3 regions of the Pelotomaculum sp. FP genome follow, and region 2 is predicted to be linked to each of the others. Evidence: riboswitches for the same ligand, from Rfam matches in the RefSeq annotation. Region 2 holds a riboswitch; each other region holds the start of a gene.
The links. Region 2 has a riboswitch for molybdenum cofactor ahead of Psfp_RS06160 (S8 family serine peptidase). Riboswitches for the same ligand answer to the same signal wherever they lie in the genome.
Positions count from the first base shown of each region.

Region 1: another riboswitch for molybdenum cofactor. It lies ahead of fdhF (formate dehydrogenase subunit alpha); the one in region 2 lies ahead of Psfp_RS06160 (S8 family serine peptidase).
Region 3: another riboswitch for molybdenum cofactor. It lies ahead of Psfp_RS19635 (hypothetical protein); the one in region 2 lies ahead of Psfp_RS06160 (S8 family serine peptidase).

Region 1 is NZ_QFGB01000028.1:33,355-38,498, reverse strand. Features, by position in the region: gene Psfp_RS12170 (DUF1156 domain-containing protein) at 1-233, opposite strand, end outside; gene Psfp_RS12165 (KTSC domain-containing protein) at 429-644, opposite strand; gene fdhF (formate dehydrogenase subunit alpha) at 854-3,547, opposite strand; molybdenum cofactor riboswitch at 3,560-3,680, opposite strand; gene Psfp_RS12155 (2Fe-2S iron-sulfur cluster-binding protein) at 3,697-4,626, opposite strand; gene nuoF (NADH-quinone oxidoreductase subunit NuoF) at 4,640-5,144, opposite strand, start outside.
Region 2 is NZ_QFGB01000010.1:88,831-93,974, forward strand. Features, by position in the region: gene cobD (threonine-phosphate decarboxylase CobD) at 1-957, shown strand, start outside; gene cobC (alpha-ribazole phosphatase) at 954-1,589, shown strand; molybdenum cofactor riboswitch at 1,692-1,815, shown strand; gene Psfp_RS06160 (S8 family serine peptidase) at 2,019-4,808, shown strand; gene Psfp_RS06165 (DUF6531 domain-containing protein) at 4,851-5,144, shown strand, end outside.
Region 3 is NZ_QFGB01000083.1:1,115-6,258, reverse strand. Features, by position in the region: gene Psfp_RS19645 (GGDEF domain-containing protein) at 1-684, shown strand, start outside; gene Psfp_RS19640 (hypothetical protein) at 1,360-1,617, opposite strand; molybdenum cofactor riboswitch at 1,702-1,816, shown strand; gene Psfp_RS19635 (hypothetical protein) at 1,824-3,935, shown strand; gene Psfp_RS21890 (hypothetical protein) at 3,911-4,324, opposite strand; partial or broken gene Psfp_RS19630 (hemoblobin-interacting domain-containing protein) at 4,308-5,144, shown strand, end outside.

The sequences.
Region 1 (5,144 bases), on a different contig from region 2:
CCACCCATAAACGGATCAGCTATTTTAATACCTTTTAAGGTGTGTGCCTTATAAAAATTATCCTTTAAAGCACCTTCAACAAACTCAGACAACAAAAGCCCCCGGAATAAGGTGCCGGGGCGTCTGGCAAACCATTTATGTACTGCAATAATTGGGCGATAATTCTGTTGGATTTGTTTTTCATAAAGGGCTAAATCAGAAATAAATGGGATGTCAAAATCTTTCTCAATCATTATTTCCCTCAGAAATCCTTACTTGTTCTTGTCTTATTCGCTAACCTAAACCAGCTTTCCTGCAAAAGTTTTTTCAGTTGCTGTATGCCCTTTATTGAAACTTTCTGATTCCTAAAATTAGGACTGATTCCAGTAGATTATTATGTTAGATAAATCTTACCCAAAAGGAAATATTATAAAATAACTCTTATTTAATCAACTAACTTTCATATAAGAATAACCTGCCTTTTTAATATATTGATTACAATAACTACCTTTGGAGCCTGCATTCATCAATTCATTATAAACTTCTTCCGGTACACCAAAATACTGGTAAATACCACTCTTAATAAACTCGATTTCAAGAGTTAATGTTTCACTCTCATATCCTACTGATGCTAAATTACTTGATTCAACCGGAATTCTAATCATTTTTTCTCCTCCTAAGTTAAAAGTTTGTTTATCGACATATTATTACATTTAACCATTCTGAAAGAAAGAATATTTCCTTCAACAGTTACTATTAGCAGAACAATTGCTAACTTCAAACATTGTTTACCGCCAAACACACTATGAGATCTCTAAATCTAAAAAGAAACCGGCTCCCGTATTATATGGGAGCCGGTTTCTTCAAGTAATACTTAACTTGCCTTCTCTACCTTCACCGCGCAGACCTTGTATTCGGGAATCTTGGAGATCGGGTCGCGCGCCGCGTTGGTTAACTTGTTGATCGGCACATCCGGGTATTGGAACGAGGTAAACACCATACCCGGCATTACAATTTCAGTAATTTTGGCAGCCAGTTCCACTTCACCGCGGCGGGAGGTAACCTTGACCTTGTCGCCTTCCGCGATCCCCAGCTTGGCAGCGTCAATGCAGTTAATCTCAAGGTATTCCGTCGGGTAGAATACCTCCAGGGCGCCGGTCCGCTGGGTCATGGTACCGGTGTGGTAGTGGTATCTCCTGCGTCCGGTGCTGAGGATGAGCGGGTACTCCTCATCGGGCATTTCGTTGGGCGGAATATACTCCACCGGGTGGAACTTGCCCAGCCCGCGACCGAATTTGCCGGCGTGGAGGAACTTGGTGCCGGGGTGCTCGGGTGTCGGGCAGGGCCACTGCAGGCTGCCCTGTTCCAGCCTGGCGTAGTTGATGCCGCCGTAGGACGGGGTGACTTTGGCTATCTCTTCCATAATCTCACTGGCTGAGCCGTAATTCATGGGATATCCAAGCGCATTAGAAACCATGCAGATAATTTCCCAGTCGGGCTTGGCCTCTCCCGGCGGCTCGACTGCCTTGCGTACGCGCTGGACACGCCGCTCGGTATTGCTGAAGGTGCCGTCCTTCTCGGCAAAGCTTGCCGCGGGCAGGACCACATCGGCCAGCTGCGCCGTCTCAGTCAGGAAGATGTCCTGCACTACCAGGAAATCAAGCGACTCCAGGTTGTGCGCGGCATGGTTGGCGTCAGGATCCGACAGGACCGGGTTCTCGCCCATGATGTAGATAGCTTTTACAGATTTACCTGCTTCGTCGATAATTTCACCGACAGTTAAGCCCGGCTTGGACGGGAGCTCGTCAACACCCCAGGCGGACGAGAACTTGGTCCGGTTCGCCTCAAGAGCCACCGGCTGGTAGGCGGGGAAGAAGGCCGGCAGCGCGCCCATGTCGCAGGCGCCCTGGACGTTGTTCTGGCCGCGCAACGGGTTAACCCCGCTGGACTCCTTGCCGATCTGGCCGCAGAGCATGGTCAGGTTGGCCACGGCAAAGACGTTGTGCGTACCACAGATATGCTGGGTCAGACCCATGGTGTAGAGAATAGTGGCGTTTTTAGCCTTGGCGTAGCCTCTGGCTACTTCCTTGATGGTTTCTGCCGGCACGCCGGTTATTTCCGCAACATAGTCGGGCGTGTACTTGGCAACTGTTTCTCTTAGCGCTTCAAAATCCTCGGTGCGCTCTGTTACAAATTGCTTGTTCCAGAGATCCTCGGCAATAATCACGTTGGCCAGGCCGTTTAACAGAGCTATGTCGGAGCCGGAATTAATCTGCAGGTGGTAATTGGCCAAACCGGCTATTTCAGTCTTACGGGGGTCAACCACAGCCAGGGTGGCCCCTTTTCGTAAGGCTTTTTTGACCTGTATGCCGATGACGGGGTGTCCTTCGGTGGTATTGGTCCCGGTGGTAAGGATAAAGTCAGCATCGGCAATTTCCTGGATGCTGTTGGTCATAGCGCCGCTTCCAAATGCTGCCGCCAGACCGGCGACAGTAGGAGCGTGTCAGAGACGGGCGCAGTGATCGATACTGTTGGTACCGAGCGCTGCGCGCGCCAGTTTGTTCATTAAATAGTTTTCTTCGTTGGTGCAGCGGGCGGAGGAAAGGATGGCAATGGCTTCCGGACCGTAGCTGTCCTTAACCGCGCCAAACTTCTTGTTCACCAAAGCGATAGCTTCATCCCAGGTAGCTTCCTCAAACTTACCGTCCTTCTTAATCAGAGGCTTCTTCAGACGGTCCGGGTGGTTGATAAACCCGTAACCGAAGCGGCCTTTGACGCACAGGGCGCGCCCATTGACATCACCTTCGGTTGAGGTGACCCCGATAACCTTACCGTCCTTGACATTAAGGTCGAAAGAGCAGCCTACACCGCAGTAAGGACAGGTCGTGGTTACTTTTTCTATTTCCCACTTGCGGGCTTTGCCGAGCATCCCTTTTTCGCTTAGGGCGCCGACCGGGCAAACTGATACGCAGTTGCCGCAAAAGACACAGTTGGATAGATCCGTGTCGCTATAGGTCGAGCCCATGGCAGGGGTGACAATGGCATTAAAACCGCGGAAAGCAAAGTCGATTACGTTATTGCCCTGAATTTCCTGGCACATCCGGACGCACTTGCCGCACAGGATGCACTTGTTCATATCCCGCACGATAAACGGGTTGTCATCTTCGATCGGGTAGCTGTGTTTTTCCCCCGGGAAAGCGCCGGCCTTGACCCCATAATAGTAGGCGTAATCCTGCAGCTTGCACTCACCGTTCTTGTTACAGGTAAGGCAGTCCTCGGGATGGTTGGCCAACAGGAGTTCCAGGTTGGTCTTGCGCGCTTCTAATACCGCCTCTGAGGCGGTGTATACAACCATGCCCTCGGTGGCCTCGGTCACACAGGAGGCCGGCAGGTTGCGGGCGCCTGGTATTTCCACCACGCAAATACGGCAGGCGCCAGGTTTGCTGAGTTCCGGGTCATGGCAGAAGGTGGGGATGAAGATACCCACACTCTCTGCGGCTTCCAGGACCGTGGAACCTTTCGGCACCGTGACCTGGACACCGTCTATGGTAAGCGTAACTGTTGCCACCATTAATAACCTCCCTTTAAGAACTTCACTCCTTTCCAAATTGCGGGAGGCGCAGCAGTTTCCCACTGAACCCTATCGGCCAGCTATCATGCCCTGTTGGTTTAGATAGTATGGCTCGGAGTTCATTTATAGAGTTAAGCAGTTAATCTTTATTTCTCCAGCTCTTTGAGCTTGGCTAGTACATCTTCCAGCTCCAGTGCTTCCGGCCAGGATACTTCAACAAACTCTCCGTCTTTCTTGAGCATTGGAGCAAGCGGCTGGTCGCTGTAACGCAGCTCCATACCGAGCCGTCCTTTAAGGCAGAGCGGTCGCCCTTGCCCCGGCGCTTTTGCAGTCACACCGATAACCTTGTCGCCCTTATAGTTGAGATCAAATTGGCAGCCGGACTCACAGAACGAACAGGTAACCTGTTTTTTCGCAATTTCATAGGTCCGGCCTTTACCGGCCAGGTTGGTGTAGGTAAGCGCCCCAACCGGGCACACCGCCACGCAGCGGGCGCAGGATACGCAAATGGATTCAGCCAGACTGGTATCCATGGCCGGCGCCACCTTGGTCTGGAAGCCGCGGTAGGCAAAGTCTATGACCTGGCGGTCCTCCACCTGGGCGCAGGTGCGCACACACCTGCCGCACAGGATGCACTTATTCAAATCCCGGGTGATATACGGGTTTGAATTGTCAAGAGGATAGCTGTGCTTCTCACCCTTAAAGCTCGACTGCCCGACGCCGTAGCGGTAAGCATAGTCCTGCAGCCGGCAGTCTCCGTTTTTGTCACAGGTCAGGCAGTCCATGGGATGGTTGGCCAGCAAGAGTTCGAGAATGGTCTTGCGTGCTTCCACTACATCGGGTGACTCCGTCTCAACCACCATGCCGTTGGTAGCTTCCGTAACGCAGGAAGCCATCAACGAACGTGCTCCTTTAACATTAACAACACATATGCGGCAACCACCATAACCCGGGATTTCCGGGTCATGACAGAAGGTGGGAATAAAGAAACCGGCTTCCCTGGCCGCGTCCAGTACCCTGGTCCCAGCCGGGACAGTCACTTCTTTGCCATTGATGGTAAGGGTTACGTTAGCCAATTTTCCCCCTCCCTTACGCTTTGACTATGGCGTCAAATTTACACTTGTTAATGCAGGCGCCGCACTTGATACAGGCAGCCGGATCGATTGAGTGGGGCTGTTTCTTCTCGCCGGTGATGGCCGAGGCCGGACAGGCTCTCAAGCATGCGCCGCAGCCTGTGCATTTCTCCGGAATGATTGTATAGACCAAGAGGGCCGCGCAGACTCCGGCCGGGCAACGTTTATCGACGATGTGCGCCACATATTCATCACGGAAGTATCTCAGGGTACTTATAATCGGGTTCGCGCAGGTTTGTCCAAGCCCGCATAATGCTGATTTTGTAATCACAGTGGACAGCCGATCCAGGGTATCGAGGTCCTCCATAACACCTTGACCGTCGCAGATTCTATGCAGGATCTCAAGCATCCTTTTGGTCCCCTCGCGGCACGGGGTACATTTGCCGCAGGACTCGTTCTGGGTAAAATTCAAGAAGAACTTGGCCACGTCAACCATACAGGTGGTTTCGTCCATGACCACC
Region 2 (5,144 bases):
AACCTTGACCTGATTTCCGCTTACCCGGATCCGGACTGTACTGAACTTAAGTCTGAACTGGCAAAATATCTGGGGATAAAAGAAGAAAGGCTGCTGATGGGTAACGGGGCAGCTGAACTGGTTTACCTGCTGGTCCGCGTACTGAGGTGCAGGAGGGCGCTTATCCCGGTACCGACTTTTTGCGAATATGCCCTTGCGGTTTTGTGCCAGGGGGGCGAAGTGCTTGAACTGCCCATGTCCGAAGAAAACGGCTTCAGGCTTCCGGTTGACGAGATCATCGCCTCATTGCCTGACGCAGACCTCCTTTTTCTGTGCAACCCCAATAACCCCACCGGGCGGTTAACCGGCCGCAAAACAATCCTGACCATTCTTGAAAAAGCGTGTTTGCACGGTGTTATGGTCCTCATAGATGAAGCGTTTATGGATTTTGTCCCCAGGCGGGAGTTTTTTTCTGTTATCAAAATGGCCGGACAACAACCCAACCTGGCGGTCCTTTACTCCATGACCAAATTCTTTGGCATCCCCGGTCTGCGCTTGGGGGCGATAGCCGGGCCCGGGGAGCTGCTGTCCCGCATGAGCGCCGCCAGGGACCCCTGGAATGTTAATGTACTGGCCCAGGTTGCCGGCGTAGCCGGCTTGATGGATTACCAACACATGCGGGATACCTGCCGAATAGTAAACTGTGAAAAGAAATTTCTTTTCGGACAGCTTGCCTCACTGCCCGGTGTTCAACCACTGCCCGCAGCCGCTAATTTTATCCTGGCAGATGTTGCCGGCAGTGGGTTCACTTCATTTGAATTAACCGAACTGCTGGGCAGGCAGGGGGTGCTGGTCAGGGAATGCTCTGATTTTAACGGGCTGGCCGGTCGTTTTTTGCGACTGGCAGTAAAAACTCGCCCGGAAAACGAGAAGCTGTTGCTGGCTCTTAAAGCAATAGTACAGGGAGAGAATAAATGAGCTGCCGTGTGTACTTAATCAGACATGGGGAAACAGAGTGGAATAACACCATGAAGTTCCAGGGAGTGACCGACATACCGTTGTCGGAGCGTGGCCGCCGGCAGGCGGTTAGCCTGGGTAAACGGCTGGCGGCACTGAAGCTTGACGCGTTTTATGCCAGCGACCTGGTCAGAGCGCGTGAAACAGCAACAATTATCTCCAGCCGGCACGGCATGTCCATTGTGACTGTCCCCGCACTAAGAGAGCTGAATTTTGGAGCCTGGGAAGGGTTAACCATTGCAGAAATAAAAGAGCTTTTTGCCGGTGAAATAGAACAATGGTGGGAAAACCCGTTTTCAATCAGGATCCCGGGCGGTGAAACCTACAATGAATTGATTGAAAGGTCCGTTAACGCCATCAAGGAGATTATAGCGCGGCACAGCGACGGCCGGATAGCGGTAGTGTCCCACGGGGGTCCAATCAGAAGCATCGTGGGCAGCGTTCTGGAAATGGATTTGGGTAAATACTGGCGGCTGGGACTTCATAACGGGTCTTTGAGTATCCTTGACTTCACCGGTTGGGAGTACGGAATTCTTACGCTTTTCAACGACTGCTCCCATTTAGCCGGCAACAATGCCGGCAGTTCTTATTAGTAAGCCATTGGCTTAAATGACAAATTGTAACATTATTTGCTCTTGCAATTTAATATGTCTGTTATTACCATTAATAGTGACAGATTGTTTTATAACGCCCAAATGATAAACATTATCCGAAGTCATTTTACCTATGGCCATGTTGGCTATGGTAACTTGACCGGCAGGGTGCATACCGGAAACGGTCGTGCCTCCCATTGTGGAAAGGATAGTATATGTTGGGGTTTATAAAGCCCTTCATTGCAATTTATTTCACAATGAAGGGCTTATTCTTTATTCCAAAAGCATCGCTTTAGTGGCATCGAAAAAGCGCAATACAGCCGGCGGAGGTGTCTAACGGCTCCAAAGCAGGGTTTTATTAATGCGATATAGGGTTCATTACTCAAAAAAGCATGTGGTCTACTAATATTATTTCTAGGGGGAGAAGAGTTGAAAAAAGCAGCAATGAAGATGGTTCTTTCTTTGTTTCTGGCACTGTCTCTAACTCTTACAACAACGTCTCTGCCGTTATCGGTCAATGCAAATTATAACGGCATAAATGAAAAGAACCAAAAAAGCAATGAAACCGGCGCTCCAAGCATACAAGAAGATGTATATGCCGGCAGGGACGGGGAGAATGGCAGTTTAGACCAAGGCGTTGCAGATGAAGTTTACACACAGATGCAGTTTGACCCTCTTTGGCCGTTAGAGCTGAACGAGTATAAAACCGACCGCTTTATCGTTAAATACAAAAGCGCCAAAAGCAAGGGCGGCCTGGCCGTTTTTTTAGGTCAAGATTTGAAAGAAATAAGAAATATCAACAACAGCAAGTTTAAAAGCTTTAATGTCATAACGACAAAAACAAAGATGAGGAAAGAAGATTTCATAGCGAAAGTAAAAAGTAAAAATGCAGAAAGCGAAATTGAATACATTCAGCCTGATTATAAGCTGACGGCAGCATCGCTGGATGCGGAAATAGATGCACAGCAAAACGAGCAGGACATAACTGATGCAGTGCAACAGGATGGGAGTCCAGACTATCAAGCTGGACAAGCTAGCGCCCGGCCGGGAGAAGAAAACTTGCCGGAATTCCTGCAAGGACTTCCACCCAATGACCCGATGGTAGAACAATGGCTAACAACCTACCAAGCAAAAAAAGAAGCGCGGAAAAATACAGCCGATGCCGGAACGCCGGTGAACATGGCTGATGTCAATATAAAAGCCGCCTGGGGAAAATCTCAGGGAGAGGGAGCCATAGTCGCCATATTTGATACAGGAATAGACATCACCCATAAGGATTTATCGCAGAGAATTTGGACAAACCAAACCGAAACACCCGGCAATGGGACCGATGACGACGGCAACGGCTACATCGACGACATAAACGGCTGGAACTTCAGTGACGATAACAGCCAAGTGCACATGCATGGCCAGGAATACGATGAATGGCACGGGACGCATCTTGCAGGTATCATTGCCGGGGCAGCGCCTGAAGCAAAGATATTGCCGTTGAAAGTATTTAATAACGGTACAGCCTATACCAGCGACATCATTGAAGCCATTGAATACGCCGAAAAAAAAGGCGCAAAAATAGCAAACTGCAGCTGGGGGACAAGCTTCGACAACCCGGCCTTAAAAGAAGCCATTGCAAATTCCACCATGCTCTTCGTATGCGCGGCAGGCAACAGCAATGCCGATATCGACACCAGTCCGGTTTACCCGGCGTCATACGGCGAGAATAACATTATCACAGTCGCCTCCATCAACAAAGACGGAAATTTATCAGGTTATTCCAACTATGGTCAGACATCGGTAGATGTCGCAGCTCCGGGTGAGAATATTGTCAGCGCCACACCCGGCGACAGGCATGGTATGAGCAGCGGGACATCCCAGTCAGCCGCCTTTGTGTCGGGCGAGGCCGCGCTGATACTGGGCGCGTGCAAAAATGCCGTTGCGGAGGAGCTCAAACAGATCATAATACAGACCTCCGATAAACTACCCGGTCTGATCAATCAAGTAAGCGATGGAAACAAAATTAACTGCGGCAGTGCGGCATCAACTACCATTTTGGAAAAGAGTGAAACGCTAATCAGCGATGATAATAACGACATATCAGTCAGTGAATCAGTATACGGGGACATTTCAGTCACTGATTCAGTATATGGCGAAACCATAGATAAAGAGTTTGTTTATGGCAATCCTACCGTCTCGGATACACTTTATCAGACCGCTGGCGAATACAGCCTGTACTCCGGAGAGCTCTGGAATATTAAGGCGAGTATGCCTACGCCAAGATTTTTTTTGGCAGCAGCAGAGGTAAACGGGAAGTTATATGCCATAGGCGGCGAAGGCAGTAGCGGCTATTTAAATACAGTAGAAGAATACGATCCTGCGACAAATACCTGGACTACAAAAGCAGCTATGCCAACACCAAGGAGAGGGCTAGCTGCTGCAGCAGTAAATGGGAAGATATATGCAATAGGCGGCAGTAATTATAACGGCAAGTTAAATACAGTAGAGGAATATGACCCGGCAACAAATACCTGGGTGGTAAAAGCAAGTATGCCTACACCAAGGTGGTTGTTGTCAGCGGCGGCAGTTAATGGGAAGATCTATGCGATAGGTGGAAATAACAGTAGCGATTTTTTAAATGCAGTAGAAGAATACAATCCTGCCACAAATACCTGGACGGCAAAAGCGAGTATGCCTACACCAAGAAATTATTTGGCAGTTGCGGTTGTTAATGCGAAGATATATGCAATAGGCGGCATGTACAATAATAACAGTTTAAATATTATGGAAGAATATAACCCCGCAACAAACACGTGGACAGCGAAAACAGGTATGCCCATGCCAAGATTAGGGTTGTCGGCAACCGCTGCAAACGGAAAAATTTATGCAATGGGCGGACGATATTTCTACGATGATAATGGCCGGAACGTAGTAGAAGAATATACCCCGGCAACAAATACGTGGAGAACAACAGCAAGTATGCCAACACCCAGACATTTACTGGCGGCGGCGGCAGTAAACAATCGGATTTATGCGATAGGTGGATATGGCATTGATAATATATTAAATACAGTTGAAGAATTAGTATTAGAAACTGGTTCTTATGAATACGAGTATACATATAATGAAAATAGTTCCTTGCGTTATTTGAATTTGCCATCCGGGCAAACCATTGAATATCAATATGATAATAACAATAATTTAATCCGCCGATTTATAGCTCCATAACATTTACGATAGTAAATTTTTATAAAGGGAGGATTATCAAATTTGAAAAAGTTATTAACATGTTTGTTGATTTTATCTCTATTGATAAATATCTCTATTCCGGTATATGCCCACAATAACGAAAGTATTGCGGAGCAAAATACCAGCATCTTACCCGGCTTCACGGTCACTAATGAAATGGATGGCTCGGACGGCTCAACTCATCAGACTGGTAAAATCCAGTCGGTTTCCGATGTTGTATATGAAAGATCGGTAAACCCCACGGAAATAACAACAACTGAGCTACAACCTCCGATAAAGAATGAGATTTTAGAGTTAAATCTAGCTCAAAATGGT
Region 3 (5,144 bases), on a different contig from region 2:
GATACCCGGCGTTCTCATATGAACCGTATTGTGGCAGACGCTATGTCCAAAAATCCGGTATGTATTTGTCCAAACACTTCACTTTGGGATGCAATTAATCTAATAGAAGAAAAAAAGGTTGAAAGGTTGCCTGTAATAGAGAACGGCAAACTAGTAGGGATTGTCACTAAAAAAACCCTTCTGACTGAGGCAAGTAAGCATGAAGATACGTTAACCGGCCTTAAAAAAACAATTTATTTAAGGTACCTTGTGGAAAATATTATTAAATATGGGAAGGAAGCAACAATTATCTTCTTCGATATCAATAATTTCGGAGATATCAATAAAAAATACGGTCACGTCAGGGGAGACACCTGCCTGAAGATTATAGGAAGATTACTTTCGGAAAGTACGGAAAATGGTGTTTACTTTCCCGGGCGTTATGCCGGTGATGAATTTATGGCGGTTACCACGGAAGATATTGAATGCTCTAGAGAATGGGCCATTAAGATAATTAACAAAATAGAAGTATCAACAAAAGAGCGTGGAGTACCGATAACCATTGTTGCCGGTATAGCAAGAGGACATAGGGTCGGTACATCAGACTCTTATCTTACTACTGCTGTTGATAATTTAATAAATATGGCCAGCCTGGCCAGTACCCTTTCCAAAGAGAAGGGTATACAAATCACATACGTAGAGTAAATTGAACCCGATAATCCTTATCTCAATAAAGCGCTGACTTTTTGCACTTTTTCATCAGGAAGCTGTCTTGGATGCTGCTGGGGAAACATGACCTGTTTGTATTTCAGTCCGGCGGGTACGCTTCTTTCCGGGAAATCCGGAGATCGTTTCTTTGAAGTGCGGAGAACGCGTTTTTTTTTGTTTTTCAGGGCAAGTCAGGCAACAAGTAATAATCGTTATCGCCGCCGGCGCATGAAACGGATCGGAAGAAAGCAGGCTATGTAGGGTATTTGTGGTTTCATTGACCCGGTATTACGGAATTTTGCACAGCCCCCAGGTAGACTCACGTACATAACCGTAAAATTCAGCGAAATAGGTAATATTACTTCGTAGGTTGTTTGAGGTAAATTTTTGGCCGCCTTTAATAATGTTATGTTACATAATGTTATATAATGTTTTATTGTTTTTTGTAAGTATATACAAAAAAATCAACATATGTTTTGTTAATTTTTGTTGAGTTTAGACATTGTAACAGAATTAATTCTGTTGTAAAATAGAGCTGGATAAACTTACAAGTTTTATTTGAATGCTATCTGTCGCTTGTTCATGCAAGAATTCCTCCTCTTCTGATGTAGCATATCCCTTCAAAATATCTTCTGGTTGACCGGTTGTTCCATCATCATGTCAAGCATAATTTCACAGCTGGCCATGCCCCAACAAAAAAAGCGCCCGTTGTAATCTGCCCAGGTAAATATATCCGGAAAACCCGGTGTTCGTTTTTGTCCCGCCGGACAGGCTGACAGGATGAACAGGTTTAAGATAAGTTCCCCAACATCGGACCAGTGCTCCGAAGCCCGCAGAGCCTAAGGCGGCAAGCGATGACAGCGGGTCCGGCGGTAAAAGCCGCCCACAAAGGGTATGGCCGGAAACAGCCACGCCTACCGTGATTGGCAAGGAAAGCCATATCAGGAGCATTGCAAAGGGGGTATCGTCTACATCATTGGATTAATCCTGAGTTTAAGACCGCCGCGGTTTTTAAAATAAAAATGGCTCTGAAACTCAGCCGCCTAAAGTGCGAGCCATGGCGCTGAGCCGGGGTATGGCGGGAAACGGCCATGCCTCCCGTATTGGAAGGAGCGGAAAAGGAGGGTAGTTGAAACTTGAATGGTTACCTGATACGGTTCGCAAACAATAATAAAAAAATTAAGAAAGGAGCTAAAACAATGAATAAGAAACGTTCTTTATTACTATTGTTGTCCCTGGCTTTGCTGTTATGCCTCGCCCTGCCTATGAGCGCATCGGCAAGTTATGAAACTGCCGTAAACTACACCGGCCAAACCACCCAGGGCGAATACATCATCGACTCGGCATCAGACCTTGCCACACTGGCTACTAATGTCAACAACAGCACAAACTACGCGGGCAGTACGTTCTATCTGGCGAATGACATCACCCTCTCCGGCGCTTGGACGCCAATTGGTGGTTGGAACGGCACCACCGGCGTCCCCAGCGGAACAATGTATTTCTCGGGTGTCTTTGACGGACGGGGCCATACCATCAGCGGTTTGAGCATTACCAGCGCCAGCACCAGCGGCGTTGGACTGTTCGGGTATGTGAACGGCGGCATCGTCGGCAATCTGACGGTGGAAGGTTCCATCAGCACATCCAGCAGCATTAACGCCATCGGCGGCGTCATCGGCTACACCAACAGCAGCGTTGTCTGCTGCACAAGCGATGTGTCAATTAGCGCCTCTAATGCCTCTAATGTTGGCGGCGTCATTGGTATTGTTGAGAATACGCAGACCAGCGGCACGCCGGTTCTCGTCCAATACTGCCAAAACACTGAAACCGTATCGGCTAACAAGCGTCTGGGCGGCGTCATCGGAGGCGCCTATTGCCCCAATGCATCCGGCAGGATTTACGTTGACAACTGTCAGAACACGGGTGCCGTCACCAGCGCCAGCACCGCGTATAAATCCTTCTGTGGCGGCGTCATTGGCTATTGCGAGGCTTATGTCAGCAATTGCCTCAACAATGCCCAGGTTAGCGCCCCAATCGGTGCTGACGGCATCCGCATGGGCGGCATCGTCGGCATTTTGAGCAGTTACGGAACGGCCGACGCCAAAATGGCCAATTGCCTCAATCGTGGCTCTCTTGCAAACGCCTCGTCTAATCCTAACTACGACGGCGCCCTCTGTGTGCCCGAATCCGCCACGTCAATGGACAATTGTTTCTGGATCGACACCATAACCAATGTCGGCCAATTAACCAGCTACAGCGCCACCAATGTGGATGACCTGAGCGCCGCTCAATTGCAAAGTACGGCCCAATATAATGGTTACTACATCTCCTATTACATCAACCAAGAACCTCCCTGGAGTGAAGATCTTGACAACGCCTTCACCTGCACGTCCGGCAGCTATCCTGCCCTTACTTTCCCCGCGACTGCGCCGGCCGACCTCTCCACTTATCCGACAGGCGCCTCGCGCACCGGCAGCGACAGCGCCTATGCCGGCTCAGCCGTGTATTATAACAGCGCTGCTCCCGCCGGTGGCGACGGTTCCTTTGCAAATCCGTATAATTCCTTCGAAACGGCAGTCTCGGCAGCGGTCTACGAATCATACCTCTGTGTTCAAAGCGCTATCCCTGTCAGCGATTACAACAGTTATGGATCAGGCCTCAGCGGCAAAACGATTGCGCGCAGCTATGTATATGACGGCCCGTTGTTTGACGTTCAAAGCGGCTCGTTGACGCTGGGCACTATCACCCTCGACGGCAACTCGACCACCACCGGCAACGCTTCATTGATCAATGTTGAAGGCGGCAGCGTAACCATCGGTTCCGGCGTGACCCTGCAAAACAACAAAACCATGAACAAGGGCGCCGCCATCCGTGTACTTACCGGCTCCGTTACCATGAACGGCGGTACGGTCTCCGGCAATACTTCCGTCCTGGGCGGCAACGGCATTGCTGTATTGAGCACCGGCCCGTCCTCTGGCGGTACACTCACGATTTCGCCGACCTCCGCCATTTCCTTCGGTACCGGCGATTATATCTTTCTTGATTCCGGTAGGAGTATCACCGTCGGAAATGCAGGTAATTTCGCTACGTATGTCCCCGCCAGTTCCTTGAAAGTCAACTGCGCTGACACTAGCAGTGGCACAGTTGTAGCAACGGGAGTCACCCAGGATTTGACTGGCTATTTCACCTATTACGGGGGTGGACACAGTTTTGAATACAATGAAGGTTATGAAGAAATTTGGCTGGAATAAAGAAAGGATAATTGGAAAGTGAATATGCATAAAGCAAAACAAACAATAACATCCTGCGCAATACTGATTGTTTTGGTATGCTTGGTATTACCCGCCGCCGTTAGGGCGGCGGGTAATACCGTATACCTGCAATATAGTGGAAACGGAACCGAAGGAACGCAATCAGACCCTGTAGGTTCCTTCAGTGCCGCAAAAGCCCTTATTAACGACGGGGACAATATCGCGTTGAACGGCACTAAATATTTAAGAATCAGTGGTGCAGAAGCTTGGTCATTGTCGGGATATAATAATTCGAAGTTCGTTGTAGATAATAGCTTCACTCCTACGAATTCACCTAAGAGTGCAGTTAATGTTTTGACGGGTTCGCTTTCTTTGTCGGATATAATCATTGAAAACCAGTCTCCAGCCGTAAATTCCACAACTAAAGGAATTATTGAGGTGGGTCGGGAGACGACACTAACCTTAGGCGCAAATACTACGCTGATAAATACTTATGGGCCTGCTATTTCCCTAGATGGTACCGCCACGGGTAACAGGCTAGCAAATCTTATCGTCAACAGTAACGTTAATGTTACGGGTAATATTGTAGTTGCTAACAATTACTATACTATTAAAATTGCGGGCCCTTTGAGCAGCTCTATTAACATTTTGTTGTCGGCTGATACTGTTTCTGCGGGTACAGCAACCAATATCACAGCCGCAGACGGGTATACGCTAACCCCCGCAGATGTAGCCAAGCTGAATTTGGTCAATGAAAATTACCACCTCGAGCTCTCCAACGGCCAGGTGATCGTTGCCGAAGACGCGCCTGCCATCTCCGTAACAGAGAGCCTTGACTTTGGACCTGTGAGGGCGGGCTACACCACGCCGCCTGCAGCACAGACTGTCACCGTGACCAATACCAGCGATGCGGCCGTCACCCTCACCCAGCCGGAAAGCACCGCGAATTTCACGGTGGGCGCGCTTCCCGCCACCGAGTTGGCCGCCGGTGCGACCGCTACCTTTGAGGTAACGCCCAAGGCAGGGTTGAGCGCCGGCGCCTATACGGATACGATCACCGTTAACAGCACCGGCGGCGGGGTTGCTCCAACCTGCTCCGCCAAGCTCAACGTCTGCTATACCTTTGAGTGCGCCGTCACCGGCCTGACCGACGAGCTTCCCTCTTTGGGGGATGTCTCCACATATTTCAGTGAATTTGGATTTGAGACG